Regions from separate parts of the Azospirillum sp. FG154 genome, predicted to be linked through region 1. Evidence: riboswitches for the same ligand, from Rfam matches in the RefSeq annotation. Region 1 holds a riboswitch; each other region holds the start of a gene.
What was found. A riboswitch is a leader RNA that binds a small molecule or an ion and turns the genes downstream of it on or off. The one in region 1 is predicted to bind thiamine pyrophosphate.
Positions count from the first base shown of each region.

Region 1 (9,683 bases):
GCTGGACAGCGTCTATGAATCCGGTCAGCCGGTCGGCTTCAAGGCGGCGGGCGGCATCCGCGACGCCGCCGAGGCGGCGATGTTTCTGGCGCTGGCCGATCATCTGCTGGGCGAGGGCTGGGCGACGCCGCAAACCTTCCGCTTCGGCGCGTCGAGCCTGCTGGACGCGCTGCTCGACGCGGCGGGGTTTGGCGGCGCTTCGGCGGCGCCCGCCGCAGGTTATTGAGAGAGAAGAGGGCGGGGCGGATGCTTCCTCAAGAAATCGTTCGGGCCAAACGCGACGGCATGGCGCTCGACGCCGCGACCATTCAGGCGTTCGTGTGCGGCATCACCGACGGGTCGGTGACGGAAAGCCAAGCCTCGGCCTTCGCCATGGCGGTGTTTTTCCGGGGCATGGATCTGGGGGAACGGGTGGCGCTGACCCGCGCCATGCGCGATTCCGGCACGGTGATGGATTGGCGCGGCCTGAACCTGCCCGGCCCGGTGATCGACAAGCATTCGACCGGCGGCGTCGGCGACAAGGTCAGCCTGATCCTCGCGCCGATGCTGGCGGCCTGCGGCGGTTTCGTGCCGATGGTGTCGGGCCGGGGGCTGGGCCACACGGGCGGCACGCTCGACAAGTTCGAGGCGATCCCCGGCTATCAGGCCAAGCCCGACAACGACCTGTTGCGCAAGGTGGTGAAGGAGGTCGGCTGCGCGGTGATCGGCGCCACCGACGACATCGCCCCGGCGGACAAGCGGCTCTACGCCATCCGTGACGTGACGGCGACGGTGGAATCGCTGGACCTCATCACCGCCTCGATCCTGTCGAAGAAGCTGGCCGCCGGGCTTGACGCGCTGGTGATGGACGTCAAGTTCGGCTCCGGCGCCTTCATGCAGCGTTTTGAGGACGCCGAGGCGCTGGCCGAAAGCATCGTCACCGTCGCGGTCGGCGCCGAGTTGCCCGCCGTAGCCCTGCTGACCGACATGAACGAGGTGCTGGGCCACAGCGCGGGCAACGCGCTGGAAATGCGCGAATGCCTGGCCATCCTGCGCGGGGAACCCGCCGAGCCACGGCTGTATGAGGTCACGGCGCGGTTGGCGGCGGAGTTGCTGGCCCTGTGCAAGCTGGCCCCGGACGTGGCGACGGGCCGGGCGATGGCCGACCGGGCGATGAGCAGCGGGCAGGCGGCGGAACGCTTCGCCCGCATGGTCCACGCGCTGGGCGGGCCGTCGGACCTGCTGGAGAATCCCGACCGTTATCTGGACGTCGCGCCGGTCATCCGCCCGGTGTTGGCCGAGCGGGTCGGGCGGGTCGCCGCCATTGACGCCCGCGCCGTCGGCATGGCGGTGGTGGCGCTGGGCGGCGGGCGGACCAAGACAAGCGATCCCATCGACTTCGCCGTCGGCTTCGACACGGTGGCCGGGTTGGGGGCGGAGGTTGGGCCGGGTCGCCAGCCGCTCGCCATCGTCCACGCCCGCACGGAGGCGATGGCCGACGAGGCGGAACGCCGCCTGCGCGCCGCCTTCACGGTGGCGGACGTCGCGCCGCCGCGCGGGCCGTTGATCGCCAAGCGGATCTGACGGCGATGGCCGACATCGCCCTGGGCGTCCATCGGCGCGGCCATTTGCGGGCCATTGGCTTGGCGAGTTTGGGCTTTGGCCTGTTTTCGGCGGGCGACGCCGTGATGAAAATCATGGCCGGGGGCTATCCGCTGCCGCAGGCGGTGTTTTTCAACGCGCTGTTCTCCCTGATTCCCATCATCGGTATGGCGCTGTGGAGCGGCGGGCTGCGTCTGTTGGGGACGCGGCGGCCCGGGTTGCATCTGCTGCGCGCCACCCTGGGGCTTGTCACCGGCTACGCCGGGTATTTCGCCTTCGCCCGCATGCCGATGGCCGACGTTTACGCCATTTTGTTCACCGCGCCGCTGGTCATCACCCTGCTGTCGGCCCTGCTGTTCGGCGAGCGGGTGGATGGTCGGCGCTGGCTGGCGGTGCTGACCGGCTTTGCCGGGGTTCTGGTGATGAACCGGCCCAGCGCCGCCGGGATCGTCAATGTCGGGGCGGTCGGCGCGGCGGTGTGCGCGCTGAGTTACGCCGCCTCGGCCCTCATCATCCAGCACAAGGGCCAGACCGAGCACGCGCTGACCTTTCCCTTTTACGCCAATCTGTTGGCCTTGCCGGTGCTGGGCGGCTTTCTGCCGTCGGTCTATGTGACGCCGTCTTTTGAGGATTTCGCGCTGACGGCGGTGGGCGGGGTGTTGTCCGGGGTGGCGCTGACCTGCCTGTTGACCGCCTTCCGCAACGCCCCCTCGCCAGTGATCGCGCCCTTCCAATATTCGCAAATCCTGTGGGGCGTGCTGTTCGGCGCGCTGCTGTTCGGCGATTGGCCGGAACCGAAGCTGGCGGTCGGCTTGGCGCTGGTGATCGGCAGCGGCCTGTATCTGCTGCGCCGCGAGGCGCGCGACGCCACGGGATGACGGGTTGCCGGGCAAACGGCGCGCCGGGCAGACCTGCGGTGGCGGCATTGGGAAACGGTTGGGTTTGTCCATAATCTGTGCAGCCCCGCCCTGTTCTGTGTCTGCGAGCCGTTTCATGTCCGACGCCGTCAAATGCGCCGATGGCCCATCCGCCGCCCTTCTGCCGATCCAGGCGGATTCGGTTCCCTACGCGGTCGGTTGCTTCCTGGCCTCCATCGTGCTGTTCGCGGCGATGGACACGCTCATCAAGTTTTTGGCGGCGAGCTTTCCGGTGCCGCAACTGATGTTCGTCCGTTCGGCGGTGGCGCTTTTGCTGATCGGCGGCTACGCGCTGACGCGGGGCGGCGGGGTGGCGTCGATGCGGACCCAGCGGCCCTTGGCCCATGTCTGGCGGGCCTTCGCCGGGTTGATCTCCATGGGCTGCTTCTTTTACGCCTTCAAGCATTTGCCGCTGGCCGACGTCTATGTGTTGAATTTCGCCGGGCCGCTGTTCATCACCGCGCTGTCGGCCCCGCTGTTGGGGGAAAAGGTCGGGTGGCGGCGCTGGGCGGCCGTGGTGATCGGCTTTGGCGGCGTTCTGGTGATGGCGCAGCCCAGCAGCGGCGCGCCGACCTTTCCGGTGCTGGTCGGGCTGTGCGCGGCGCTGTTCTACGCCCTGTCGCTGCTGACGGTGCGCGGGCTGTCGAAGACCGAAACGGCGACCTCCATCGTCGTCTATCTGCTGCTGACGACGACGGTGGTCAGCGGCGTCTTGTCGATTCCGGTGTGGCTGGCCCCGACGGCGACCGAATTCGCCCTGATGGCGGCGGTCGGCGCCCTGGGGGCGGTGGCGCAGGTGCTGATTACCCAGGCGTTCCGCCGCGCCCCGCCCGCCGTGGTCGCGCCCTTTGAATACACCGGCATGGTCTGGGCCAGCCTGTTCGGCTATCTGGTGTTCGGCGATCTGCCGACGCCGCCGGTGATCGCCGGGGCCATGGTCATCATCGGCAGCGGCCTCTACATCCTGCACCGCGAGACGGCGGCGGCCAAGCGCGCGGGGTGAGCGGGCCGTTTCAGGCCCCCGTCGTCCACAAGGATTCCGAAAAACGCGGAATAGTTTGTCGGCCCATGCAACAGTGTGCGAACGACAAAAGCCGTTCCGGGAGGATCCCTATGCTCACCTTTACCACCCTGCGCCGGATTGGCGTTCTGGCGACGGCGCTGGTCGCGCTGGCCGCCGGAACCGTTCAGGCGGAAACCGCCGAGGTCCGCATTTCCAAGGGCTTCGGCATCCTGTATCTGCCGATGATCGTGATGGAGCAGGAAAAGCTCCTGGAAAAGCAGGCCAAGGCGGCGGGACTGGGCGACGTCAAGGTTGGGTGGCTGCAACTGGACGGCGGCAACGTCATCAACGACGCGATGATTTCCGGCAATCTCGACATCGCGGCGATTGGCGTGCCGGGTTTTCTGACTCTGTGGGCGAAGGTGAAGGGCAACGCCAAGCTCGAAATCTCGGCGCTCGCCGGGTTGAGCGCGACCTCGCTGTACCTCAACACCATCAACCCGGCCATCACATCGCTGAAGGATTTTGGGCCGAAGGACAAGATCGCGCTGCCGGGGATCAAGACGTCGCTGTCCGCCGTCGTGCTGCAAATGGCGGTGGCGAAGGAGTTTGGCGATGAGAATTACGCCAAGCTCGACCCGCTGACGGTTGGTTTGCCGCACCCGGAATCCTACGCCGCCCTGGTGTCCGGCAAGACGGAGGTGAACAGCCATCTCGGCTCGCCGCCCTATTCCTTTATGGAGCTGGAAAACCCGCAGGTGCGCCGGGTGATGAATTCGGTGGATGTGCTGGGCAACATCTCGCTGGATCTCGTCTACGCGCCCAAACGCTTCATCGACGCCAACCCGAAACTGACCGCCGCCTTCCTGTCTGCGTTGGAGGAGGCCGACGCCTTGATCGCCCAGGATCCGGCGCGCGCCGCCGCGATCTACGCGCAATCGTCAAAGGCCAAGGTGGCGCCGGAGGAGGTGGAGCGGATGATTAAAGACCCGGACACCAAATTCTCCACAACGCCCAACGGCGTGATGCAATTTGCCGATTTCATGGCGCGCGTCGGCTCGATCAAGACCAAACCAACGACGTGGCGGGATCTGTTCATCCCCAACGTCCATTCCCTGCCGGGAAGCTGAATGCCCGCCGCGTTGTTCGGCGCTTGACAGGCCCAAGCGGGCGACCACATTGTCGCCCGTCGTTTACGGCTGGGGTGCCTGCGGGGTCGCGGGCTGAGACACACCCATCGAACCTGATCTGGGTCATGCCAGCGAAGGGAGCCGACCGCGCCGACCATCCTCCGCCGTGACGCGGACGCGCGGCGCGGCCTCTCCCCGTTGGTTGGGAGGAGGCTTTTCGGATGCGGCGCTTGATTCCCCTTTTGGTTGGTCTGTTGGCGGCGGCGGGTCCGGCGCGGGCGGACGGCTTGTCCTTTCCCGTCCTCGTGCCGCTCACCGGCTTTCTGTCGCTGGAAGGAACCAGCCAGCGCAACGGCGCGCTGCTGGCGCTGAAGGAGGCGCCCGCCGGGTTGGTCGCGGCGTCGGAGGTGATCGACACCGGCACCTCGCCGGAGGCCGCCGTCACCGGGCTGGAACGGGCGATGGGCGGCGGGCCGGTCGGCGCGGTGGCCGCCAGCATGTTGGGCACCCAGATGTTGGCGATGCTGCCGCTGGCCGCTGAGTTGAAAGCGCCGTTGGTCACGGTGTCGGGAACCGCGTCGATCACCGAACAGGGCAACCCCTGGGTCTTCCGCTTTTTCCCCGGCGACGCCGTGACCAAGACCGCCCACGCCCGCTATGTGGTGGAGGAGTTGAAGAAAACCCGTCCGGCGGTGATCTATCAGACCACGGCCTACGGTCAGAGCGGCAAAACCCATCTGGAGGCCGCCTTCCGCGCGCTGGGCGTCAACCCGGTCTTTCAGGAGGGGGTGGACCCGGCGGCCAAGGATTTGCTGCCGGTGCTGACCAAGGCGCTGTCAGCCAACCCCGACGTTTTGGTCCTGCATCTGCACGCCGGGCCGACCGCGCTGTTGCTGCGGCAGGCGGCGACCAGCGGCCTGAAAATCCCGGTGGTGGCCGGATCGGCCATGCACCAGCCGAGCACGGCGGCGTTGCTTGACCCAGCGGAGTTGAAAGGCGTTTGCGCGGAAACCGCCGCGTCGCCGGCGTCGGGCGGCAGCCCGGCGGTGGAAGCCTTCACCACCGCCTACCGCGCCGCCTTCGGCAAGGAGCCGGACGCCTTCGCCCTTGGCCAATATGACGGCATGCGGATGGTTCTGGCGGCGGTTCAGGCCGGGGCCAAGAGCGCCGACGACGTCCGCAAGGCGTTGTCCACCGGGCGTCACGACGGGCTGGCCATGAGCTACGCGTCGGACGGCAAGGGCAACATGGCCCATTCCGCCGTCATCGTCTGTTACGACGGCAAGACCCGCGTTCCGGCCCTGGTCAAACGCTACGACAACGTGACCGGCGTGGTGAAGTGAGGTGGAAACGGCGTTTCAGCTTCTGGTGAATGGTCTGGCGCTGGGGGCGGCCTACGCCCTGGTGGCGTTGGGCTTTGTGCTGGTGCTGAACGCCACATCGGCGGTGAATTTCGCCCAGGGCGATCTGGTGATGGCGGGCGGGATGCTGGCGGTGGCGTTGGCCCCGCTCATCCCGCTGCCGGGGTTGGTTTTGCTGCCGGTGATTGTGTTGGCGATGGCTGGGTTGGGGCTGCTGCTGGCGCTGGTCGCCTATTTGCCGCTGCGCAACCGTCCGCCGGTCTCCGTCTTCATCAGCACCATCGCCGTCGGCATCATCCTGCAAAACGGCGCGGCGGTTCTGTTCGGCCCAGAGCCGCGCGTCGCCCCGCCGCTGGTGGGCGACGGCGTGTTGCGGCTGGGCGGGGTGGCGCTCCCGGAGCAGTCGGTCGCCATCATCCTGGTGGCGGGGCTGTTGATCGGGGCGCAGCACATGGTCTTCGCCCACACCCAGCTTGGCCGCCGCTTGCGGGCGACGGCGCAGGATCCCGAGATGGCGCGGGCCTGCGGCGTGCCGGTGACGCGGATGATTCTGGTGACGTTCGCCATTGGAACGGCCTGCGCCGGGGCGGCGGGGCTGCTGCTGGCCAACCGCTATTTCGTGACGCCGACGGCGGGCGGCGATTTGATTCTCAAGGCCTACATCGCGGTGACGGTCGGCGGTTGGGGATCGGTTCCCGGCGCGGTGGTCGGCGCGCTGCTGATCGCGCTGTTCGAGGTGGGGGTGTCGTCGGTTTTCTCCTATCCGGTGGCGCTGGGGGCGCTGTACGGCGTCTTGCTGCTCATTCTCATGGTTCGGCCGCAAGGGCTGTTCGGCGAAGCGGTGCGCCGTCGTGCGTGACCGACGGAACGCGCTGTTGCTGGCGGCGGCGCTGGCCGGATTGGCCTACGCGCTGTTTTTCGCCTCGCCCTATGGCCTGCGGGTGCTGACGGTGGCCGGGGTGTACGCGCTGGCCGCCTTCGGCTTTCAAATCCTGTTCGGGCTGGGCGGGGCGCTGTCCATGGCGCAGGGCGCGTTTTTCGGGCTGGGCGCCTACGTCACCGGGATTTTGGGCAGCCGCTACGGGCTGGACGCTTCCGTCACCTTTCCGCTGTCGCTGCTGGCGCCGTTGCTGGTGGCGCTGCCGGTCGGCTTGGCGGTGTTGCGGCTGGAGTCCCATTACTTCGCCTTGGCGACCTTGGGCGTCGCGCAGGTGCTGCATCTTCTGGCGGTCAATCTGCCGGACCTGACTGGCGGGGCGAACGGCTTGCCGGGGGTTCCCGCCTTCGCGCTGTTCGGTTGGGTCGCGCCGCGTGGTCTGCCGATGGCGGCGCTGGTCTGGGGGCTGGCGGCGGTCGGCGGGTTGATCGGTTGGCGGTTGGCGCGCGGGCGGTTGGGCCGCTCCCTGGAGCTGGTGCGCGATGATCCGCTGGCGGCGGGCTGTCTGGGGCTGGACGTCGGGCGGCTGCGCCTGACCGCCTTCGCGCTGTCGGCGGTTTACGCCGGGGCGGCGGGAGCGCTGGCGGTTCACACCCAGCGGGTGGTGTCGCCGGAGGTTCTGGAATTCCCGGTCATGGTGACGATCCTGACCATCGCCGTCGTCGGCGGGCGTGGGCGGATGGTCGGCGCGGTGTTGGGGGCGCTGCTGCTGATTCATCTGCCGGAATGGTTCCGGGGGCTGGAGCGCGGCTATCTGATTGTTTATGGCGCGGCGCTGCTGCTGGCGATTCTGGTCGCGCCCAATGGCCTGACCGGCCTGCTGGAGCGGTTGTTTCCAGCGCCGCCACGCGCCTTGCCCGACGCGGTGGAGCCGCCCGCCAGACCGCGCGCGGTGGGGGAGATTCTGCGCGTCGCGGATCTCAGCAAATCCTTCGGCGGCGTGCGCGCGCTTGACGGCGTGTCGTTGAGCGTGCAGGCGGGGGCCATCGTCGGGCTGATCGGCCCGAACGGGTCGGGCAAGACGACGCTCATCAACGTCCTGTCGGGGCTGGAGCGCCCGGACGACGGGGCGGTGTGGATCGGCGGGCGCGACTGGAGCGGCGCGCCGCCGGACCAGATCGCGCGCGCCGGTCTGGCCCGCAGCTTTCAGGCGGCGACCCTGCCGGACCAATCCAGCGTGCTGGAGGCGGTGGCCGCCGCCCGGCTGCCCCTCGACCGCAGCGTGGCGAAGGCCGAGGCGCACGCCCGTTGGGCGCTGGACCGTCTGGGCGTCGGTTCCCTGGCGGCGCGGCCCTGCCATGGCTTGCCAGCGGCCTTGCGGCGGCGGGTGGAGTTGGCCCGCGCGTTGGCGCGACGTCCGTCGGTTTTGCTGCTGGACGAACCGGCGGCGGGGCTGACCGACGCGGAAAAGGCCGATCTGGCCGCCCATCTGCGCCGCTTGGCGGGGGAGGGAATGGCGTTGCTGGTGGTCGAGCATGACATGGATTTCCTGCTTCCTCTGGTCGGCTGGGTGGTGTGCCTGGACCGTGGACGAACGCTCTACGCCGGGCCGCCCGACGGGGCGCGCCGCGACGCCGCCGTGATCGCCGCCTATCTCGGCGGGCCAGGGGTTCGGGACGGCGACGCCGACGACGACGAGGGCGAGTCATGACCGCGCTGCTGTCGGTGGAGGGGCTGAGCGTCGCCTATGGCGGGGCGCTGGCGTTGGACGGCGTGTCGTTGACCCTGGCGGCGGGGGAGACCATGGCCGTGCTGGGGGCCAATGGCGCGGGCAAATCGAGCCTGCTGAAAGCGATCCTCGGTTTGGTCCCGGCCAATGGCGTCGTGCGTTTCGTCGGGGAGGACCTCGCCGCACTGTCGACGGAACGGCGGGTTGGGCGTGGTCTTGGCTATGTGCCGGAAGGGCGGCGGGTGTTCGCCGGAATGAGCGTGCGCGACAATCTGGAGGTCGCCGGGCTGTCCGACCGCCGCGCCCGCGCCCAGGACGTCGCCCGTGTTTTCGCCCTGTTTCCCGATCTGGCGCGCAAAAGCGGCGAGCAAGCGTGGCGGCTGTCGGGCGGGCAGCAACAGATGCTCAGCTTTGGCCGCGCCCTGATGGGCCGTCCGCGTCTGCTGCTGCTGGACGAGCCGTCGCTTGGCCTGTCGCCGAAGCTGGCGGGGGAACTGTTCGCGGCGATCCAGGCGGTGGCGGAGGCTGGAACCGCCGTGCTGGTGGCCGAGCAGAGCGCGGCGCGCGCGCTGTCCATCGCGCCGCGCGCGTTGCTGTTGCGGTTGGGTCGGGTGGTGCGGGATGGGCCGGTGGGTGATCTTTCGGCAACGGTGTTGCACGATGCGTTCTTTGGGCTTTGACTTTCGGTCGCGACGCGGCGGTTGCTCTTGCGGATAAAGACGCCCGCCGTTAGCTTCGCCGCCACAACCTGCCCATGGATTTCGCCCGATGATCGCCCGTTTCGCCGCTCCGCTGTCCGCTCTGTTCCTTTTGGGGACGGCGTCGTCCATGGCGTTGAGCGCGCAGATGGGAGGCGCGCAGGTGGCGGAGCTGGTGCCGGTCGATCCGGGGCTGCCGCCGTCCGTCTATTACGGCGCGCCGTCCTCTCAAACGGAAATCGTGGCGCCCGGCGCCCCGGCGGAGGCCCCCGACGCAAAGGGCGCCCCGCCGGAAAAGAACGGCCCGGCGGAGCTGGTCGATGGCTGGGAGGGCGGCGCCGCCAAGGACAAGGACGGCAAATTCGCCTACTGCGTGGTGGAGGCGAA
Region 1 is NZ_JBMDKF010000008.1:12,982-22,664, reverse strand. It holds gene deoC (deoxyribose-phosphate aldolase) at 1-226, shown strand, start outside; gene deoA (thymidine phosphorylase) at 247-1,563, shown strand; gene ACODS4_RS11385 (DMT family transporter) at 1,569-2,459, shown strand; gene ACODS4_RS11380 (DMT family transporter) at 2,575-3,501, shown strand; gene ACODS4_RS11375 (ABC transporter substrate-binding protein) at 3,612-4,631, shown strand; TPP riboswitch at 4,692-4,788, shown strand; gene ACODS4_RS11370 (ABC transporter substrate-binding protein) at 4,853-5,974, shown strand; gene ACODS4_RS11365 (branched-chain amino acid ABC transporter permease) at 5,976-6,851, shown strand; gene ACODS4_RS11360 (branched-chain amino acid ABC transporter ATP-binding protein/permease) at 6,844-8,580, shown strand; gene ACODS4_RS11355 (ABC transporter ATP-binding protein) at 8,577-9,278, shown strand; gene ACODS4_RS11350 (hypothetical protein) at 9,367-9,683, shown strand, end outside.

Region 2 (9,683 bases), on a different contig from region 1:
GCCGGTGGTTCCAACGCCAACGGACAACCCGGCGGCGCGCTGCAAGGCTGGGCGGTTTTGGAAAATCTCAGCGGCGAGGATTGGCGGGACGTCGATCTGAGCGTCGTGTCGGGCAACCCGGTGACGCTGCGTCAAGCGCTCTACACCCCTTACTTTGTCGAGCGCCCCGAAGTCCCGGTGGAGGTTCTGGGCCGGGTGCTGCCTGCCAGCGACGAGGGCGGCGTCGCGCTGGCCCAGACGCGCGGCATGGCGGAAGCCGCTCCCCCCCGCGCCGCCGCCATGGCCCCCGCCCCGATGGCCGCCCCGATGGCGAAATCCGCCCCCTTCGCCGACGCCGCTCCACCCCCGCCCCCTCCACAGGCCGCCGCCATGCACAGCGCCGAGGCCAGCGCCGCCGACACCAGCACGCAAGTGCTGTTCCGTTACCCGCAGCCGGTCAGTCTGGCCAATGGCGGCACCCTGATGATGCCGATCATCGCCCGCGCCCTGCCGACCGAACGAATCGCGCTCTACCAACCGAACGCCCAGCCGCGCCACCCGCTGGCCGCGCTGCGGCTGCGCAACGATTCGGGCACGGCGCTGCCTCCCGGCCTGCTGACCTTTTATGAAACGGTGAACAACGCCTCGACCCATGTCGGCGACGCCCGGATGGCGACGCTGCCGGTTGGCGAAAGCCGCCTGCTGTCCTTCGCCGTCGATTCCGCCGTCACCATCGACCGGGCCGAACAGCCCAGCCGCCGCCTGACCCGCGCCAGCATCGCCGACGGCGCGTTGTTGCTGACCGTCAGCGACCGGCAAACGACGACCTACACGGTGGCGGGCGCCCGCGACGGCGACCGCAATCTGGTGATCGAGCACCCGCGCCGTCCCGGTTGGACGCTGGTCGAACCCAAGGAGCCAACCGTCGAGGCGACGGCCAACGCCTACCGCTTGACTCTGCCGGTTCCCGCCGGAAAGACGGTGACGCTGGCCGCCAGCCTGGAGCGCCCGCGCCAGGAGCGAATCCTGCTGACCGACCTGTCCGCCGACCAATTGTCGATTCAGGCCGCGTCGCAGGAGTTGCCCGCCGCTCTGCGCGACGCCCTGCTCAAGCTGGCGAGCCTGCGCGCCGCCGTCGCCGAGAAGGAACGCCGCATCGCCGACATTGAACGGGATCAGCGGGAGCGCGTCGCCGAACAGGAGCGCCTGCGCGCCAACCTCGCCGCCCTGCCCACCGGCAGCGACCTGCACAAGCGCACGCTGGCGAAGATGGGCGACGCGGAAACCCGCCTGGACACGCTGTCCCGCGACCTGACCGCCGCCCGCGCCGAGGCCGAAACCGCCCGCGCCAGCCTGCGCGAACGCATTCGCGGGTTGGCGTTGTGACTCCATGACGAGGGTGTGACGGTTCGCGCCACGCTTCCCCCTCCCCATCCCTCCCCCGCGTTGCGGGAGAGGGGGCTGGAGCTTTGTCGGCGTTCGGCGGAGTTCCCTCTCCCGCTGGCAAGCGGGGGAGGGTTAGGGAGGGGGAAAAGGCTTCGACGCCGCCGGTTACAGCATCGTGGCGCTGCAATAGCTCCAGGCGTCGTTTTGCAAACCGAAGAAGGCGGCCACCGGCTTGCCGCTCGACCGATCGATCACCACGCGGAAACGGTCGCCGACGCAGGTTCCGGCCGGTTGCTTGGCGAACGGCGTCTTGACGTTCTTGGCGGTCAGGCAGGACGCCGCCAGCTTGGGCGGGGTCGCCGGGCCGTCCACCCGGACGCCGTTCACCACCATGTAATAGTTGGTTCCCAAGCCGCCCTTGACGTCGGCCTTGATCTCGATCTTGGCGAAGCGGGATTTGTAGAGACCGGCGTCCTGCACCCCGTCCGGCCCGCCCGGAACGATGGTGCGGAAGGAGATCGCCGCGCAGGCGGGCGGCTCCTTGGCCTGGGCCGGGGCGGCGACGCCAACCCCCAACAGCGCCGACAAAGCGGCGAGCGCGACGGCGGAAAAACGCGGCGGCAGCATGGCGAAGCCTTTCAGCAGGGTTGGGCGAGCGGTCATTTCGGCATCTGGCAGAAGGTGGTCTGCTGCATCAGCGCGCAGTCCTTTTCCACCCCGCCGTCGAGCATCGAGATCTCAACCTGGGTGATGACCAGCGTGCGGCCCGACTTCACCACGCGGCCACGGGCGATCATGACGTCTCCCTTGGCCGGGGACATCAGGTTGATCTTGAACTCGACCGCCAGAACCTCGGCCCCGGCGGGCATCAGGCTGTAGGCGGCGTAGCCCCCGGCGTTGTCGGCCAGCGTCGCCACCATGCCCGCGTGGAAAAACCCGTGCTGCTGGGTCAGATCGTCGCGAAAGGGCAGCCGCATTTCGCAAAAGCCCGGCTCCACCGCCGTCAATTCAATGCCCAGCGTCTTGCAGATCGGCTGCTTGTCGAACGAAGCGAGGCAGCGCGCCTTCCAATCGGGATCGCGCGGTTCAAAACGGGTGGTCACGAGTCGGTCTCCGCCAGGGGAATGATCGGGCGACAGCCTGCGACAACCAACCGCCGGGATCAAGCCGCGCCTGACATCCGCGTCTGTGGTGGGGGCGATCCAAGGAAATCTTTGATTGCGCGCCCGCCATGCCGGATGATGCCCGCCACACCGTTGACGAGGGGCCGGTTTTGCGCATCGCGATTCTCGATTTCATGGGAATGGGCTATTCCGTCAACACCGCCTACAGCCGCCCAATCGGCGGCACCCAATCCGCCACCTGCTATCTGGCCGAAGAGATGGCGCGGCGTGGCTGCGCCGTCACCCTCTACAATGGCGTCGCCGAGCCGACCAGCGACCGGGGCGTCGCCGCCCGGCCCATCGCCGAGCTGTTTCAAACGGGGGTGAGCGACCAGGACGTGGTGGTGGTGTCGGGCGGCTGTTCCGCTGGCTTCGTCACGCTGTGGCGCGACACGCCCGCCCCCCGCCCGTTTCTGGTCTATTGGACCGGCCATATGAGCGACCAGCCGACCGCCGCCATGCTGGCCGACGCGGATTTCCGCGCCCTGTGGGACGGCTTCGTCTTTGTCAGCCGCTTCCAGGCCGACGCCTACGCCGCCGCCTTCGGCGTTCCGGCGGAGCGCACCACCATCCTGCCCTACGCCATCGCCCCCGCCTTCGAGGCGTCGGCCCAGGCCGGATCGCCGCCGCTCAGCGCCCGCTTCGCCGCGCCGGTTCTGGCCTACACCAGCACGCCCTTCCGGGGGCTGGACGTGCTTCTGGGCGCCTTTCCCCGCATCCGCGAGAGCGTTCCCAACGTCCGCCTGCGGATTTACTCCAGCATGGCGCTGTATCAGGTGCCGGACGACCAAGACCCCTTTGGCGTCTTCTACGCGCAGGCCCGCCGAACGGAGGGGGTGGAGTATGTCGGCCCCCTGCCGCAACCCCGTCTGGCCGAGGCGATGCGCGAGGTCTGCGCGCTGGCCTACCCCAACACGTTCGAGGAAACCTTCTGCATCGCCGCGTATGAGGCGTTGAGCGCCGGATGCTTCGTCGCCAGCAGCGATCTGGGAGCCTTGCCGGAAACCTTGAGCGGCTTCGGCGTCCTGATGAAGCCGGACGCCGACAAGCGGATCCACGCCGAACATTTCGCCCAGATGATGGTCTGGCTGCTGACCAACGGGCGCGACAACCCGGAGTCCTTCGACGCCCACCAGCGCCGACAGATCGACCATGTGCTGAGCAACGGCGTCTGGTCGATCCGCGCCCAACAATGGCTCGACTGGCTGGCGCAGGCGATGCCGCAGCCCTGAATCCCGTCAGCCGCCGATCAGGCCAAGCTGCGGGCTGGAGGGTTCGGCGAAGGCGCGGACGGGCATCCGCCCGGCCTGATGGGCGGCGCGCCCCGCCGCCACCGCGTCGCGCATCGCCGCCGCCATCCGCGCCGGGTCGCGCGCCTTCGACACAGCCGTGTTCAGCAGCACCGCCGAACAGCCAAGCTCCATCGCCAGCGCCGCGTCGGACGCCGTGCCGATTCCGGCGTCGAGCACCACCGGCACCGGGCTGCGGGCGCAAATCGTCTCGATGGCGTGGGGGTTGCGAATCCCCTGGCCCGAACCGATGTAGGCGCCCAGCGGCATCACCGCCGCCGCCCCCAGATCGGCCAGCTTGCGGCAGGTCACGGGATCGTCGTTGCAATAGGGCAGCACGACGAAGCCGTCATTCACCAACTCCTCGGTCGCGCGCAACAGCTCCTCGACGTCGGGATAGAGCAGATCGCGGTCGCCGATGACCTCCAGCTTGATCCAGGGGGTGTCCAGCGCCTCGCGCGACAACTGCGCGGTCAACACCGCCTCGCGCGCGGTCAGGCAGCCCGCCGTGTTGGGCAGCAGATGGATCCGCCCGCCCGACGCCTGGGCCAGCACATCGACCAGACTTTCCGAATAGCCGTCCAGGCTGATGCGGCGGATGGCGACGGTGGCAAGCTCGGTTCCGCTCGCCGCCAGCGCGTCGAGCATCACCCGCTGGTTGGGATAGCCCGCCGTGCCGAGAAACAGGCGCGAGCCGAAGGACCGCCCGGCAATGGTCAGGGCGTCGTCTTGGGAAAAAGCCGTGGTCATGAGCGTTTGAATCCTCAACCGCCCTGGATCGGGCGGACAATGTCCAGGAAATCGCCGGTGGCCAGCGCGGTGTCGGGCCAGCGGCGGCGCGGCACGACCGCGCCGTTCAGGGCGACGGCGACGCCGCGCGTGGCCTCGGTGACGCCGCGCCCGGCCAGCAGATCGGCCAGGGTGACGGCGGCCAGCGGCTCGTCTTGTCCGTTGACGCGGATGGTCGCGGGGCTGGTCATGCGGCGGCTCCCTTGGTCGCGAAACGGTCGGCGGCGAAGGGACGGATCAGCGGATCGGTCTCGCCGGTCAAAACCAGCCGGGCGATTCCGTCGGCGGTGACGGGGGTCAGCAGGATGCCGTTGCGGTGGTGGCCGGTGGCGTGGATCAACCCCTCCACCGCCGTTTCCCCCAGCAAGGGCGCGTCGTCGCGGCTGCCCGGACGGAAGCCGACCCAGCTTTCCTCGATGGGCAATTCGGCGATTCCGGGCAGCGCCCGCCACGCCCCGTCCAGCAGGGCGAGTTGCCCGCCCGCCGTCAGCCGGTCGTCGAAGCCGCGCTCCTCCGTCGTCGCGCCGATCAGCAGACGGCCGTCCAGGCGCGGAATCAGATAGGTGCCGGGCGTCCACACCACATGGCGCAGCAGCGGGGCCGCCGGGTCCATGCGCAGGCACATCATCTGCCCCTTGATCGGGCGCACCGGCGGCTTCGCCGACGGCGGCAGACCGGCCACTCCACCCGACCACGCCCCCGCCGCCAGCACCACGCGATCCGCCGACACGCGGACGTCGCCGACCTGGACGCCCATCGCCCGACCGCCATCGACCAGCAGAGACGGCGTGGCGCAGCGCTCATGCACCCGCGCGCCAGCCCCCCGCGCCGCGCGCAGCAGCGCCGCCGCCAGCTTGCGGTTGTCCACCTGATGGTCTTCCGCGCAAAAGAGCGCGCCGACCACGCCGGGTTGCAGATAGGGTTCGCGGCGACGAACCTCCGCCCCGCTCAGCCAGTCTACCGGCAGGCCAAGATCGCGTTGAAAGGCGTGGAGAAAACGGACCTTGGCCGCGTCGTCGGCGGTCAGCGCGATGACCATGGTGCCTTCCGTCCGCCGATCCACCGACAGGCCGCTCGCCGCCTCCAGCTCTTGCGCGAAGGCGGGCCACAGGGCTTGCGAGGCGCGGGTCAGCGGCAACAGGCTTTCTTCGCCGGGTTCGCTTTCGACGCAGGCCGCCAGCATCCCGCCCGCCGCGTGGGTGGCGCCGCGCCCAGCCTCCCCCGGATCAAAGACATCGACCGAGCAGCCTGCGGCGGCCAGCCGCCAGGCGATCGACAAACCAACGCAGCCCGCCCCCAAAATGGCGACGGACGGCAAACGGATCCCACGCGCATGAACCATGCAACGGCTCCCTTCGCTGGCATTACCCAGACAGGTTCGATGGGTCTGATCTCAGCCGTGCGTCAAATCGCCCCGGCACCCCAAGCCACAGGCTCAAGACATCCCAAAACCCCGCCTGCTTCGCAAGCAAAAAGAACGCCGCGTCGCGGCATAAACCCTCAAATCTTGCGCAACCGCACAGCTTCATCCGCACAGAGCCGCCTTGCATGCGTAAACAACACGCATAGGGTGTTTTTCTGGCGCGATCACCGCTCCCTTATACGAAAGAGAGCGATGGATTGGGGGTTTCCCCTATAACAAAATTTCTCTTAACTCGTAGCATCAGCAATCAAAACACCGGTCAGCGTCCCATCATCGTCACGCCTGAAGACGGCTTCACATCCTGAAACAGGGTTCAGCGTTGACGTCGGGCAAGAGAGCCACACCATGCTGAACATCTTCCGCGCCGCCCCCCAAAACGGCGCCGCCGTCTCCAACCCGACGACATCGGCCATGACGGCGCCCTCCGCCGCCGCAAGCGCCGAACCGCCGATCCGCACCCTGTCCCTGTCGGCCCAGGCGATCAGTCGCGAGGCGCTGGCCGCGCTCAATTTTGCGGCGGGATCCCCGGCGCTGGTCGTCGGTTTCATCTCACCCCACGTTGATTTCGCGGCGGTCGCACGGGCGATCAAAACCGGACTTCCGGCGGACGCCAAGCTCCTGCTCGTCTCCACCGCAGGCGAACTGTGCGCGGCGACCGGCCAGCCGCTTTACTGCCCAACCGGGGATCGCTGGGACCGCGTGGTTCTCCAAGCCTTCAGCCCCCGCCTGTTCAGCGGACTCAGTCTTCACGTCGTCCCTTTGAACAGCGAGGATATTCGCGGTGGAACGCTGCGCCGAACGCCCGCTGAGCGGGTGGACGCCATCCAGCGCGCGTTGGACGGCATCCGCGCGCCCTTCCTGATCGACAGCCACGACACGGTGGCCCTGACCTTCATTGATGGGCTGTCGGCCAGCGAAAGCTCGCTGATGGAGGCGGTCTATCGCTCTGACCGCTTCCCTTGCCTGTTCATCGGCGGGTCGGCGGGCGGCACGTTCGATTTCCGTCACACCCATTTGTTCGATGGGGAACGGGTGCTGGAAAACGCCGCCATCGTCCTGTTTATGAAGGTCGCGCCGGGCATGCGGTATGGCGTGTTCAAAAGCCAGAATTTCCGCCCGACCCAAACCTCCTTCGCCGTCGTCGACGCCGACCCGATCCGCCGCGTCGTGCGCAGCGTCATCGACACCGAGAGCTTCGAGGTGATCCGCTTCACCGACGCCTTGGCCAACACGCTCCGTTGCCGTCCACAAGACTTGCCAACCCGTTTGGCCAACCACACTTTCGCCATCCAGTTGGACAATGAACTTTATGTCCGTTCGGTCGCCGGGTTCGATGTCGACAAGGGCGAGGCGACCTTCTATTGCGACGTGAACGCTGGCGACAATCTGCACCTGGTGGAAGCCACCGATTTCGCGCAGCAAACGGAAAACGATCTCGCCGCCTATCTGCGGGGCAAACCGAAGCCGGTCGGCGTCCTGCTCAACGACTGCATTCTGCGGCGCCTGAACAACGGGGACTCCCTGTCGCGGATCCGAGCGTTCGACGGCATGACGGTGGCCGGGTTCTCCACCTTCGGCGAGTTGTTCGGCATCAACGTCAATCAGACCTTGTCGGCCCTGATGTTCTTCGAGACGCCCGAAGGGACGGCTTTTTCCGACGACCTCGTTGACCGCTTTCCGGTCCATTACGCCAAATTCCACAGCTCCTTCATCACCGCCCGTTACAACCGCCTGGAGTTGCTCAGCCGCATCCGCAACAGCATCATCGAACGGATGCGCGGCTATCTGGAAGCGTTGGTCAGCTTGAACAGCGGGGTTCAGGAAACCGCCGGCTACGCCAACCGCATCGGCGCCTCAATGAACGCGATCCAAAAGACGCTGGACCATCACGCGGCGTCCTTCAACGGACACGCCGAACGCAAAGAGGAGCTGTTGCGAGAATTCACCCAATTGACCAGCGTGGTGAGGGGGATCGAAGGCGTGTTGGGCGTGATCGACGGCATCGCCGGACAAACCAACCTGCTGGCGCTGAACGCCACCATCGAGGCCGCCCGCGCGGGCGACGCCGGGCGCGGATTCGCCGTGGTGGCGTCGGAGGTGCGCAAGCTGGCGAACGACACCAAGCAGACCTTGGGCGACACCCGCCGCGCCATCAATCAGGTCGTCGCGTCGGTTGGGCAGGTCGGCGGCAAGCTGAACGAGACCGGCGACCGAATGGACGCCGCCGCGCACAACGCCGCCACGCTTCTCGACAGCATCCACGCCGTGATCGCGGAAGTGACCGCCGCGCAGGCCGCGATTGAAAGCCGGTTGGGCAATTTGGACCAGCACGCCCGCCGAATGACTGAAATCAACGAGTATGTCAGCCGACTGAAAAGCCTGGATCAGGCCGCCGGGTGACGCCCCCCACCCGCGCATCGCAAGGGGGGCTGGACGCGTCCGCAGCCCCCCCTTGCGCGTCAGCGGCGCTTCATGCTCCCTTGGCGTGGAGGAAAGTCCACAAACGATCAGGATGTGCGCATGGAGTACGCCTTCACCACCGTGAACGGGCAGGACGGCATTTTGCTGTCGGGGCGCTGCACCTATGAAGACGCGTCGCGTTTCAACGCCATGCTGACCGAATGGGACTTCGCCGCCGCCCCCATCGTGCCGCTGGATTTGCGCTTCGCCACCTTCATCGATTCGGCGGCCATCGGCATGCTGTTCATTCTGGCCAACCGTTGCCGCGACGCCAACGGCCACATCCTCGCCATCGGCGCGCCGCCCCACATCGTCAAGGCGCTGCGCCGCGCCGCTCTGGATCCCTACATTGAGTTTCGGTGAACGGTCAGGATTTGACGCGCGAAAAAGAAACCGACAACAAAACCAAATTCATCAAAAGACCCACCACCGCACCCTTAAAGCAGAAAGACTTCAGGATGTGGAGAAAATTAAGTTGATTTGGCGTTTGTGGGCAGCACAAACCTGTCACATCTTGATGAATCAATTTTTTCTTATGAAATAATGCCGCAACGCGGAAACTTTACAAAATGGAGGGAGAGCGCAAGAAACCAGACAGAACGAGGCCCGGCCATGAAAGTGACCATCTCGCCCTGCGGACCAGAGCATGTCCGCCGCCCATCGACGCTGAAAAGCCCGCTGTTCGATCTCGCCCAAACAATTTTTGACGACTGCAAGCAGGACGTCGTCGTCGAGGTTCTGGACGTCCAAGGCAACCGAGAGGCCGTCTTCGGCGCAACCGACGAAGACGCGATCGTCTTGTTTTAACGCTTTGCAACCTTGCTGAAAAAGGGGAGGTTTTTGAGGGAGAAGGGGCCGACCGGCTGAGCCGGTCGTTGTCGCCCTATCGCATCCTGCTTGCTGTGCCTGTCACCATCTCCGTCGCCGGAGAGAGTGGTGCGGTCGAGAAGACTCGAACTTCCACGGGTTGCCCCACAGCGACCTCAACGCTGCGCGTCTACCAATTCCGCCACGACCGCACGAGGCTGGTAGACCCGAGGTGCGCTTGCGCGCCTCATCGGGTGGAGCGGGTAGATATCAGCTTCCCGAAGCGCGATCAAGCGTTACAATCACTCTTCCCGAAGAAAATCGACAAAGGGCTGTTTTTTCCCGATGACCACCCCGCCCGCCCCCGGCCCCGCCGCCGCCAGCCAG
Region 2 is NZ_JBMDKF010000001.1:5,234-14,916, forward strand. It holds gene ACODS4_RS00035 (hypothetical protein) at 1-1,365, shown strand, start outside; gene ACODS4_RS00040 (hypothetical protein) at 1,531-2,028, opposite strand; gene ACODS4_RS00045 (PaaI family thioesterase) at 2,025-2,468, opposite strand; gene ACODS4_RS00050 (glycosyltransferase family 4 protein) at 2,597-3,760, shown strand; gene ACODS4_RS00055 (thiazole synthase) at 3,767-4,567, opposite strand; gene thiS (sulfur carrier protein ThiS) at 4,582-4,797, opposite strand; gene thiO (glycine oxidase ThiO) at 4,794-5,948, opposite strand; TPP riboswitch at 5,941-6,041, opposite strand; gene ACODS4_RS00070 (methyl-accepting chemotaxis protein) at 6,375-8,429, shown strand; gene ACODS4_RS00075 (STAS domain-containing protein) at 8,550-8,852, shown strand; gene ACODS4_RS00080 (hypothetical protein) at 9,102-9,296, shown strand; tRNA gene ACODS4_RS00085 (tRNA-Leu) at 9,424-9,508, opposite strand.
Region 2: another riboswitch for thiamine pyrophosphate. It lies ahead of thiO (glycine oxidase ThiO); the one in region 1 lies ahead of ACODS4_RS11370 (ABC transporter substrate-binding protein).

Region 3 (9,683 bases), on a different contig from region 1:
CCGTTGCGGGTCTGGCGCGAGCATCGCGGCCTGACCCAGGCCGATCTGGCCGCCGCCGCCAGCCTCACCGCCAGCTATGTGTCCCAAATCGAAGCCGGGCGGAAAAGCCCGACGGTCGATGTTTACCGCGCGTTGGCGGCGGCGCTTGGCGTCACCGTCGATGACCTGCTTCTGCAACCGAAAGCGTCCCCATGACCAGCCCGACCAGTTCCGGCCCGACCAAGCCCAGCATCATTTCCGGTTTCGACGAGGCGGCGTTGGAGGCCGGGCGGCTGCTGTTCGCCAAGGAGTGCGATTTCGTCTGGGGGGCCGACGCGCTGAACCAGTTGCCGGAAGCCGATCTGCCGGAGGTCGCCTTCGCCGGGCGCTCGAACGTCGGGAAATCGAGTCTGGTCAACGCGCTGACCGGGCGCAAGACGCTGGCCCGCACCTCCAACACGCCGGGCCGCACCCAGCAGCTCAATTTCTTCAATCTGGGCAACCGGCTGAAGCTGGTGGACATGCCGGGTTACGGCTACGCCAAGGAATCGAAGGAAAAGGTCGAGGCCTGGAACAACATGGTCCGCCGTTTCCTGCGCGGGCGCGTCACCATGCAGCGGGCCTTGGTTCTGGTCGATTCGCGCCACGGGCTGAAGCCCAACGACGAGGAGATCATGGAGATGCTTGACCGCACCGCCGTGCCCTACGTCGTCGTGCTGACCAAGATCGACAAGGTGAAGCCGCATGAACTCGACGCCGTGCGCAAGGCGACCGAGGCGGCCTTGAAGAAGCACCCGGCGGCCTTCCCGGAAATCCACGTCACCAGTTCGGAAAAGAACATCGGCATCGCCGAATTGCGGGCCAGCCTCGCCACGCTCGCCGCCGAATGACCGAATGCCGACGGTGACGCTGACCCCGGCGCTGCTGTTTCTGGCGCAGGCGCTGTTGCTGATCGCCGGGCCGTTTCTGGTCTGGCGGCTGGCCGGGGCGCGTCACGTCGCGCCGATGGTGGTCATCCAGATTCTGGCCGGGATCGCGCTTGGCCCCACGCTGCTCGGGCGGTTGGCCCCCGATCTGTGGGCGATTTTGTTCGCCCCGGCGGCCTTGGCCCCCTTGTCTGGGCTGGCGCTGCTGGCCGTGCTGTTTTTCGCCTTCCTGACGGGCCTGCACCTCGACCCCGCCGAGTTTCGCGGGCGGGGCCGCGCCTTCGCCACGGTGGCCCTGTCGAGCATGGCCGTGCCGACGTTGGTCGGGCTGGGGTTGGGCTGGTGGTTGGCCGGGGCCTATCCCGGCATGGCCGGGCCGCGCGCCACGCCGGGGCTGTTCGCCGCCGGATTCGGCGTTTGCGTCGGCGTCACCGCGCTGCCGGTTTTGGGGGCGATCCTGCGCGAAATGGGGCTGCTGGGCGACCGGATCGGGCGTTTGGCGCTGGGCTACGCCGCCGTCAACGACGCGCTGCTGTGGCTGCTCATCACCGGGGTGTTGGCTTGGGCGGCGGGTGGCTCCGGCGGGTTTGAGGCGATCATCGGGGTGGCGGCGTTGGGCTTCGCCTATGTCGGCGTGACCGAACTGGTCGCCCGCCCGGTTCTGGCCCGGCTGATGGCGCGCGCAGCCCCCGGCGGGGAGATCGGCGACATGGCGGTGGTCGTCACCTGCGCCGCGCTGCTGGCCTCGGCGGCGATCACCGAGATGATCGGGCTGCATTACATTCTGGGGGCCTTCGTCGCCGGGACCGCCATGCCCCGGCGGCTGGCGGCGGCGATTCTGGCGCGGTTGGAGCATTTCTCCACTCTGATCCTGCTGCCTTTTTTCTTCACGCTGACCGGGCTGAAGGTCGATCTGGATTTGGGCGACCCGTCGCAATGGGCGGTGTTCGGGCTGGCGAGCGCGGCGACGCTGGTCGGCAAAATGGCGGGCACGGCGATTCCCGCCCGCCTGACCGGGGAGCGTTGGGTTGACGCCCTGCGGCTGGGCGCGCTGATGCCCTGCAAGGGGTTGATGGAGGTCATCGTGCTGACCATTCTGCTGGAGGCGGGCGTGCTGTCGAACGCCTGTTTTTCCGCGATGGTGCTGATGGCGGTGGCGGTGACGGCGCTGACCCAGCCGATGACCCGGCTGGTGGAGCGTTGGGCGGCTCTTGCCGTTCATGACCAAAAAATTGCCCTCTAGGCAACGGCGTGGGCTTTCCGTTAAAGAAGCCCCACTGACCATCCCGACATAAAAGGGAACCTGCCGTGTCGAACACGACCCGTGACGAGTGGCTGACCAAGGCCCGCACCCTGTCCGAGGCGCTGCCCTACATGCGCCGCTACGCCGGAAGCACCTTCGTCATCAAGTATGGCGGTCACGCCATGGGCGACGCCGCTCTGGCCGAACTGTTCGCCCGCGACATCGTTCTGCTGAAACAGGTCGGCATCAACCCGGTGGTCGTCCATGGCGGCGGCCCGCAGATCGGCCAGATGCTGGATCGGCTGAAGATTCAGTCGAGCTTCATCGACGGCCTGCGCGTCACCGACAAGGCGACGGTCGAGGTGGTCGAAATGGTTCTGGCCGGGTCGATCAACAAGCAGATCGTCGCCGCCATCAACAGCGCGGGCGGCCGCGCCGTCGGCCTGTCGGGCAAGGACAGCAACCTCATCACCGCCCGCCGGTTGGAGCGCGTGCAGCGCGACCCCGACAGCCACATCGAGCAGGTTCTCGACCTCGGCTTCGTCGGCGAACCGCACAAGGTCAACCCGGAAATCCTCAACGCGCTGGCCAAGTCGGACATCATCCCGGTGATCGCGCCGGTCGGCTTTGACGAAAAGGGCGACACCTACAACATCAACGCCGACACGGCGGCGGGCGCCGTCGCGGCGGAGTTGAAGGCGGCGCGCTTCTTCCTGCTGACCGACGTCGCCGGCGTGCTCGACAAGAACAAGACGCTGATCGACACGATGACGCTGGACCAGGCGCGCGCGGCCATCGCCGACGGCACCGCGTCGGGCGGCATGATCCCCAAGATCGAAACCTGCGTCGACGCCGTCGAAAAGGGCGTCGAGGCGGCGGTGATCCTCGATGGCCGGGTGCCGCACGCCCTGCTGCTGGAGATCTTCACCGAAGGCGGCGTCGGCACCCTGATCGGGCGGGAATGACCGCCTATATTGGGGGGTAGACCCCGCAGACCCGACGAGAGCGCCCGATGACCGACCCGCGTGAGGAACTGCTCCGCCAGATCAAGGCCATCCGTGACAAGATGGATCCGAAGCTGGTGGAGCGCGCCAAGCTGGCGGTGTTCGGCAAGGTGCCCTACGACAGCGCCAACGCCAAGGAGGCGGTGGGCCATTTCCTCGACGCCCGCGACGATGGCGGGGCGTTTCGGCGGAAATTGGCCCAGGCGCTGAAGGCGGAAGGGGCGGGTTTGGATCTGGACCCGCCGCCCGCCCCATCGACCACGCCGCCGACCACGCCGCTGGCCAAGCCCCGGCGGGGCGGACGGATGACGTAGGCGAGGAGGCTTTCGCCGCCACCACCGCCCCCAACCAGAGGAGCGCCGCCCGTGCTGCACGTGTTTGTCAACGACGGCGGTCTGTTGCGCTGGGACAAGGAGGCGGACGCCGCGTCGGGACCACTGCCTGAGTCCGTTGTTTGGATCGACCTGCTGAACCCGACCCCTGCCGAATTGGCGCGGGTCGAGGCGATGGTCGGCATGCCGCTGCCGACTCGCGAGCAGATGGCGGAAATTGAAGAGTCGAGTCGTCTGCGCGTCGTCAACGGCGTCCTGTCGCTGACGGTGATGGCGCTGGTCTGGGCGGAAACCGACGAACCGCGTTTGACGGCGGTTGGCTTTGTGCTGGCCGGGCGCTGTCTGGTCACGGTCCACCACATCGACCCCAAGGCGTTCCTGGCCTTCCGCCGCAAGGTCAGCCACGCCCCGATCCCGCTGGCGACCGCCGAGTCGGTGATGGGCGCGCTGGTCGATGGTCTGATCGACCGCACCGCCGCCGTCCTGCGGCGGGCGGGGCTGGAGTTGGACACCATCAACCGCCGCGCCTTCCGGGGGCCGTCCTTGCCCCGGCGCGGCGAGGTGATGGACGATTCGGGAACGCTGAAACGCATCGGCAACACCGGCCATCTGGTCGGCAAGGCCCATGTCAGTTTGGCCAGCCTCATTCGCATGCTGGAGTTCCTGTCCAGCAACGAAGGCTGGAACACCCGAAAGCCAACCCGCCGCTGGGCGCGCACCGCCTTGCAGGACGCCACGGGGTTGGACGAATACAGCGCCTTTCTGTCGTCCAAGGTGGCGTTGCTGCTCGACAGCACGCTGGGCCGGATCAACGTCGAGCAGAACGAGATCGTCAAGATCGTCTCGATCATCACGGTGCTGCTGTTTCCACCGACTCTGGTCGCCAGCGTCTGCGGCATGAATTTTTCGTGGATGCCGGGATCGGACGAATCCTTTGGCTACCCGTCGGCTTTGCTGCTGATGCTGCTGTCGGCGCTGCTGCCGATGATTTTCGTCCGGCTGCGCCGCTGGCTGTAACCTCTCTGTCGTTCGTCTCTGCGATCATCCGGCCTGCTTTCCTTTGACAGCGGGCGCGGGTCTGTGCACCATCGCGGCCATTCCAGGGGGGTCCCGACAAGGGGCTGAGATATCAACGGCGGGCCGTTTCGGCGTCCAGCAGCGTGATGACCCTTTGAACCTGATCCGGGTCATGCCGGCGAAGGGAGGGAACACGCGATGGGGCCGTCTTGCGCGCGGTCCGGTTGGTCCGATCAAAGGCCCCCCATCCGCGATCCATCGCCTCCGTCTGTCCCGGGTTTGTCCGGCCACCTGTCAGACGGAGAAACCCCGTGCCAAAAGATTTCGATCAAGCGATCCGCCCGATCACGACCGGCTCGTTGGCCGCGTCGCGCAAACGTTATGTTTTGAGCAGCCGCTTTCCCGACCTGCGCGTCGCCCTGCGGGAGATTTGCCTGGGCGGCGGCGAGCCGCCCTTGACCGTCTATGACGCCTCCGGCCCCTACACCGACCCGTCGGTTCACATCGACGTGCGCAAGGGGCTGGAGGCGCTGCGCCGCGACTGGATCGTCAGCCGCCGCGACGTCGAGCCGACCGAAGGCGGCGCGCTGCGCGGCAAGCCCGGCGTCGCCGTCACCCAGATGGCCTACGCCCGCGCCGGGATCGTCACGGCGGAGATGGAGTATGTCGCCATCCGCGAGAATCTCGGGCGGTTGGCCGCGCTGGACACGCCGCGCGACGGCGAGGATTTCGGCGCCTCGATCCCCGATGTCGTCACGCCGGAGTTCGTCCGCGACGAGGTGGCGCGCGGGCGGGCGATCATCCCGTCCAACATCAACCACCCCGAATCCGAACCGATGATTATCGGGCGGAATTTCCTGACCAAGATCAACGCCAACATCGGCAACTCCGCCGTCACCTCGTCGATTGAGGAGGAGGTGGAGAAAATGGTGTGGGCGATCCGCTGGGGCGCCGACACCGTGATGGATCTGTCCACCGGGGCCGACATTCACCAGACCCGCGAATGGATCCTGCGCAACGCCCCGGTTCCCATCGGCACCGTGCCGATCTATCAGGCGTTGGAAAAGGTGAACGGCAAGGCCGAGGATCTGACCTGGGAGCTGTTCCGCGACACGTTGATCGAACAGGCCGAGCAGGGGGTGGATTACTTCACCATCCACGCCGGTTTGCGGTTGGCCCACATCCCGCTGACCGCCAAGCGCGTGACCGGCATCGTGTCGCGCGGCGGCTCGATCATGGCGAAATGGTGCCTGTCGCACCATCGCGAGAATTTTCTCTACGACCATTTCCCGGAAATCGTCGAGCTGTGCCGTCGCTACGACGTGGCGCTGTCGCTGGGCGACGGCCTGCGTCCGGGCAGCCAGGCCGACGCCAACGACGCCGCGCAATTCGCCGAGTTGGAGACGCTGGGCGAATTGACCAAGGTGGCGTGGGAACGCGACGTCCAGGTGATGATCGAGGGGCCGGGCCATGTGCCGCTGCACAAGATCAAGCACAATGTGGACAAGCAGTTGGCGCTGTGCGGCGAGGCCCCCTTCTACACGTTGGGGCCGTTGGTGACGGACATCGCGCCCGGCTATGACCACATCACCAGCGCCATCGGCGCGGCGATGATCGGCTGGTTCGGCACCGCCATGCTCTGCTACGTCACGCCCAAGGAGCATTTGGGGCTGCCCGACCGCGACGACGTCAAGGCCGGTGTGATCGCCTACAAGATCGCCGCCCACGCCGCCGATCTGGCCAAGGGCCATCCGGGCGCCCGGTTGCGCGACGACGCCATGTCGCGGGCGCGCTTTTCCTTCCGTTGGCGCGATCAGTTCGCCTTGGCGCTTGATCCCGACACGGCGGAATCCTTCCACGATGAGACGCTTCCGGCGGAAGGGGCGAAGACCGCGCATTTCTGTTCGATGTGCGGGCCGAAATTCTGCTCGATGAAGATCACGCAGGAAATCCGCGACGCCGCCGAATCCGGGATGGCGGACATGGCCGAGAAGTTCCGGTCATCGGGCGGCGAAATCTATCAGCCGCAAGCGTAACGGGACGTGGCCGGGGCGGCGGACCTCGCCCCGGTCAGCCTGTCAATCGCGTGTCAATCCAGGGAAAAGATTTTCGCCCCAGCCCCGCTGTCCAGCAGCACGGTGGCGAACAGGGTCAGGATCGGCGCCAGAAACATCAGACCGATCACGCAGCGGATGACGATGTCCTTGCGGCGGGCGGAGCGACAGAGGGGGCAATCCTTGGGGCCATGCCCGTAATCGGCGCCGCAATAGGGGCAGGCGGTGGTGTCGCTCATGATGAACCGGGCTTTCGGCGGGCGCGCCAGCGTCGCGATGGTGTCAAATCGGACGCTTATTGTGGCGCATCCGGCCCGCCAACCGTCATGAAATCCCTGTCATCCGGGTCTTGTCGGCGTGGCTCAGGCGGCCTGCGCCATCGGGGCGATTCCGGCCACCACCCGTTTGAACTGCTCGACAAAGCGGCTCTGGTCCTGGTCATGAATGGTGAAGGTGACGTGCAGGCGGCCATTGGGGTTGACCGAACGGATGGTCGCCGGAACCGCCACATCGACGCCGCTCAAGGTGAGGCGCGTCGATTGACCGACGGACAGACCGGCGATGGTCTCGGCGGGCAGGCCGCTGATCTGCGCGCCGCCTTCGGACGCGTTGTCGATGGTGACGGCAAGCTCGCGTCCGCCGATCTGCAAGCCGCCCGGGCGGTTGATCGGGTAACGGGCGAACTGGCGCCGGTTGACCTCCGGCGTGGCGGTGCGGATCGCCTGGATCAGCACGCGGCGCAATTGGTCGATGCTGGCCGCCACGGTTCCGGACAGCGCGTTGACCTCGGTCGCTCGTTCGCCGGTCGCGGTGGCTTCCGACGACACGTCGGCGATGCGGAACGCCACCTCTTGCGCGGCGTTGGAGGTCTGGACCACGTTGCGGGCGATCTCGCCGGTCGCGGCCTCCTGCTCTTCAATCGCGGCGGCGATGGTGGTGGAGACGGTTTCGACGCCGCGCACCTGATCGGCGATGGCGCGCACCGCCTTCACCGCGTCGGACGTCGTCGCCTGGATGGCGGCGATCTGCGATTCGATTTCGTCGGTCGCGCGCGCCGTCTGCCCGGCCAACGCCTTCACCTCGCTGGCGACCACGGCGAAGCCCTTGCCGGCCTCTCCGGCGCGGGCGGCTTCGATGGTGGCGTTCAGCGCCAACAGGTTGGTTTGCCCGGCCACGTCGTTGATGAGGGTCGTCACCTCGCTGATGCGGGTGACAGCCTCGGACAGGCGTTGGATGGTCGCCTCGGCGTGGGTTGAGGCGTCGACCGCTTGCCCGGTCATCATGGTGGCGGTGTTGATCTGGGTGGCGATTTCGCGGATTGACGCGCTGAGCTGTTCGGACGCGGCGGCGACGGTCTGGGCGTTGCTGAGCGCCTGGGTGGCGGCGGCGGCGACGTTCTGGCTGTTGTCGCTGACCGCGCGGGCCGATTCCGCCATGCGCATGGCGTTGCCCGCCATCTGGCCGGTGTGGGTGGCCACGGTGTCCACCGCGTTGGTCGCCTCGCGCTCCACCGTTTCGGCCATGCGCAGCAAAGCGGCTTCTTTTTCCTGTTCGGCGTGGACGCGGTCCTCGTCCTGGGCGCGGCGCAGCCGTTCGGCTTCCTGGGCGTTGTCCTTGAAGACGCGCAGCGCCGACGTCATCGCGCCGATTTCGTCCTGGCGCGAGGCCTCGGGGATGGCGACGGCCAGATCGCCCTGGGACAAGGTGCGCATGATCGCCGTCAGCGCGACGACGGGGCGGACCACCCGGCCCAAGATGCCCAGCACGCCCAGCACCACCACGGCCAGCACCAGGGCCGTCACCACCCACACGGCGGTCATGAACAGGGATTCGCGGCTGGCCGCGTAGACTTCGGTCTCGCTGTTGTAGCGGTTGGTGGCGGTGACGATGGCGTCCACCTCGGCCCGGTGGGCGGCGTAGGCGTCCGACAAAGCCTTGTAGGAGGCGCGGGTCGCCGCCTCGTCCTTTTTGGCCAGGGCGGGCAGGAATTTGGTCTCGACCTCCGTCCAGAACCGCATGACCGGGGCGTGCGAGGCGACGGTGAGCTGTTTGAGGATGGTCGGGTTGAAATCCTCCTTCAGCCAATACTCGTGCCGCTCGTCGTAGTCCTTGCGAAGCTGGACCAGCCGCTCTTGCCGCTGCTTGACCGTGGACGGGTCGTTCAGCGCCAACGTCGCTTCCAGATAGGCTTCGATGACGTATTCCGGCGGTGGCAGGATGTCGGCGATCAGATCCTTGCCCAGCACGATCCGCTGATAGATCGGGCCGCCCACCTTCAACTCCCGGATGGCGAGCATCCCGGTGGCGGCGACCACGATGAAGCCCAGAGTCACCACGACGCCAAAAAGGTTGGTCAGGGCGGCGATCTTGAGGTTTTTCAGCATGTCGGGGACCCTTCAGCGGAACGACGTCTGAAGGGTTGGATGTCAAATGCGCGGCGGGAAAACAAGCAGAAAGTTACAAAATATTAACCCCAAAAAGAAACGATGTTTCTTTGTGCAGGCTGCTCATGTTTTGCACACGGTTTGCTTGTTTTGATACCAAAGCGCCCTATGACATTTTTATGTCAGAGCCAAAGTGCCGACCCATCCGACCAAAGCCAGAATCACCAGCATCAGCAACGCCACCCCCATCACCAAGTTGCTGCGGCGAATCGAAAGGCAATGCGGGCAGGTGGGGGCGTCCGCCGCGTGTTTGTTGCCGCAGCGGGGGCAACGGACGGTCGGATCCGTCATGGCGTCCTCATCAAAAACACAAATGGAGGCGGAGGTTAGCACAGGCGGTCGCGGCGCGGCACGCGGTTTAGGGCGCGCCATCCTCGTCACCCGTCGTCAGGTCGGACTCGTCGGGGTCATGCGCCAGAAGGTCGCCCGGTTGGCAATCCAGCACGGCGCAGATCTTGGCCAGAGTCTCAAACCGCAGGCCCTTCACCTTGCCGGTGCGCAGCAGCGACAGGTTGGCTTCGGTGATGCCGATGCGTTGGGCCAAATCCTTGGCCTTCATCTTCCGGCGGATCAGCATCAGGTCGAGCGTGACACGAATGGGCATAAGTTCAGACGAAACCCGCGTTTTCATCGGCCAGGGCCGCAGCCTCGCCCATCACCCAGGCGATGACCAGCAATACCACG
Region 3 is NZ_JBMDKF010000017.1:30,087-39,769, forward strand. It holds gene ACODS4_RS18740 (helix-turn-helix domain-containing protein) at 1-195, shown strand, start outside; gene yihA (ribosome biogenesis GTP-binding protein YihA/YsxC) at 192-869, shown strand; gene ACODS4_RS18750 (cation:proton antiporter domain-containing protein) at 874-2,148, shown strand; gene argB (acetylglutamate kinase) at 2,214-3,113, shown strand; gene ACODS4_RS18760 (hypothetical protein) at 3,161-3,466, shown strand; gene ACODS4_RS18765 (CorA family divalent cation transporter) at 3,518-4,501, shown strand; TPP riboswitch at 4,576-4,705, shown strand; gene thiC (phosphomethylpyrimidine synthase ThiC) at 4,813-6,537, shown strand; gene ACODS4_RS18775 (hypothetical protein) at 6,591-6,794, opposite strand; gene ACODS4_RS18780 (methyl-accepting chemotaxis protein) at 6,918-8,939, opposite strand; gene ACODS4_RS18785 (zinc ribbon domain-containing protein) at 9,117-9,290, opposite strand; gene ACODS4_RS18790 (helix-turn-helix domain-containing protein) at 9,358-9,603, opposite strand; gene ACODS4_RS18795 (DUF2975 domain-containing protein) at 9,608-9,683, opposite strand, start outside.
Region 3: another riboswitch for thiamine pyrophosphate. It lies ahead of thiC (phosphomethylpyrimidine synthase ThiC); the one in region 1 lies ahead of ACODS4_RS11370 (ABC transporter substrate-binding protein).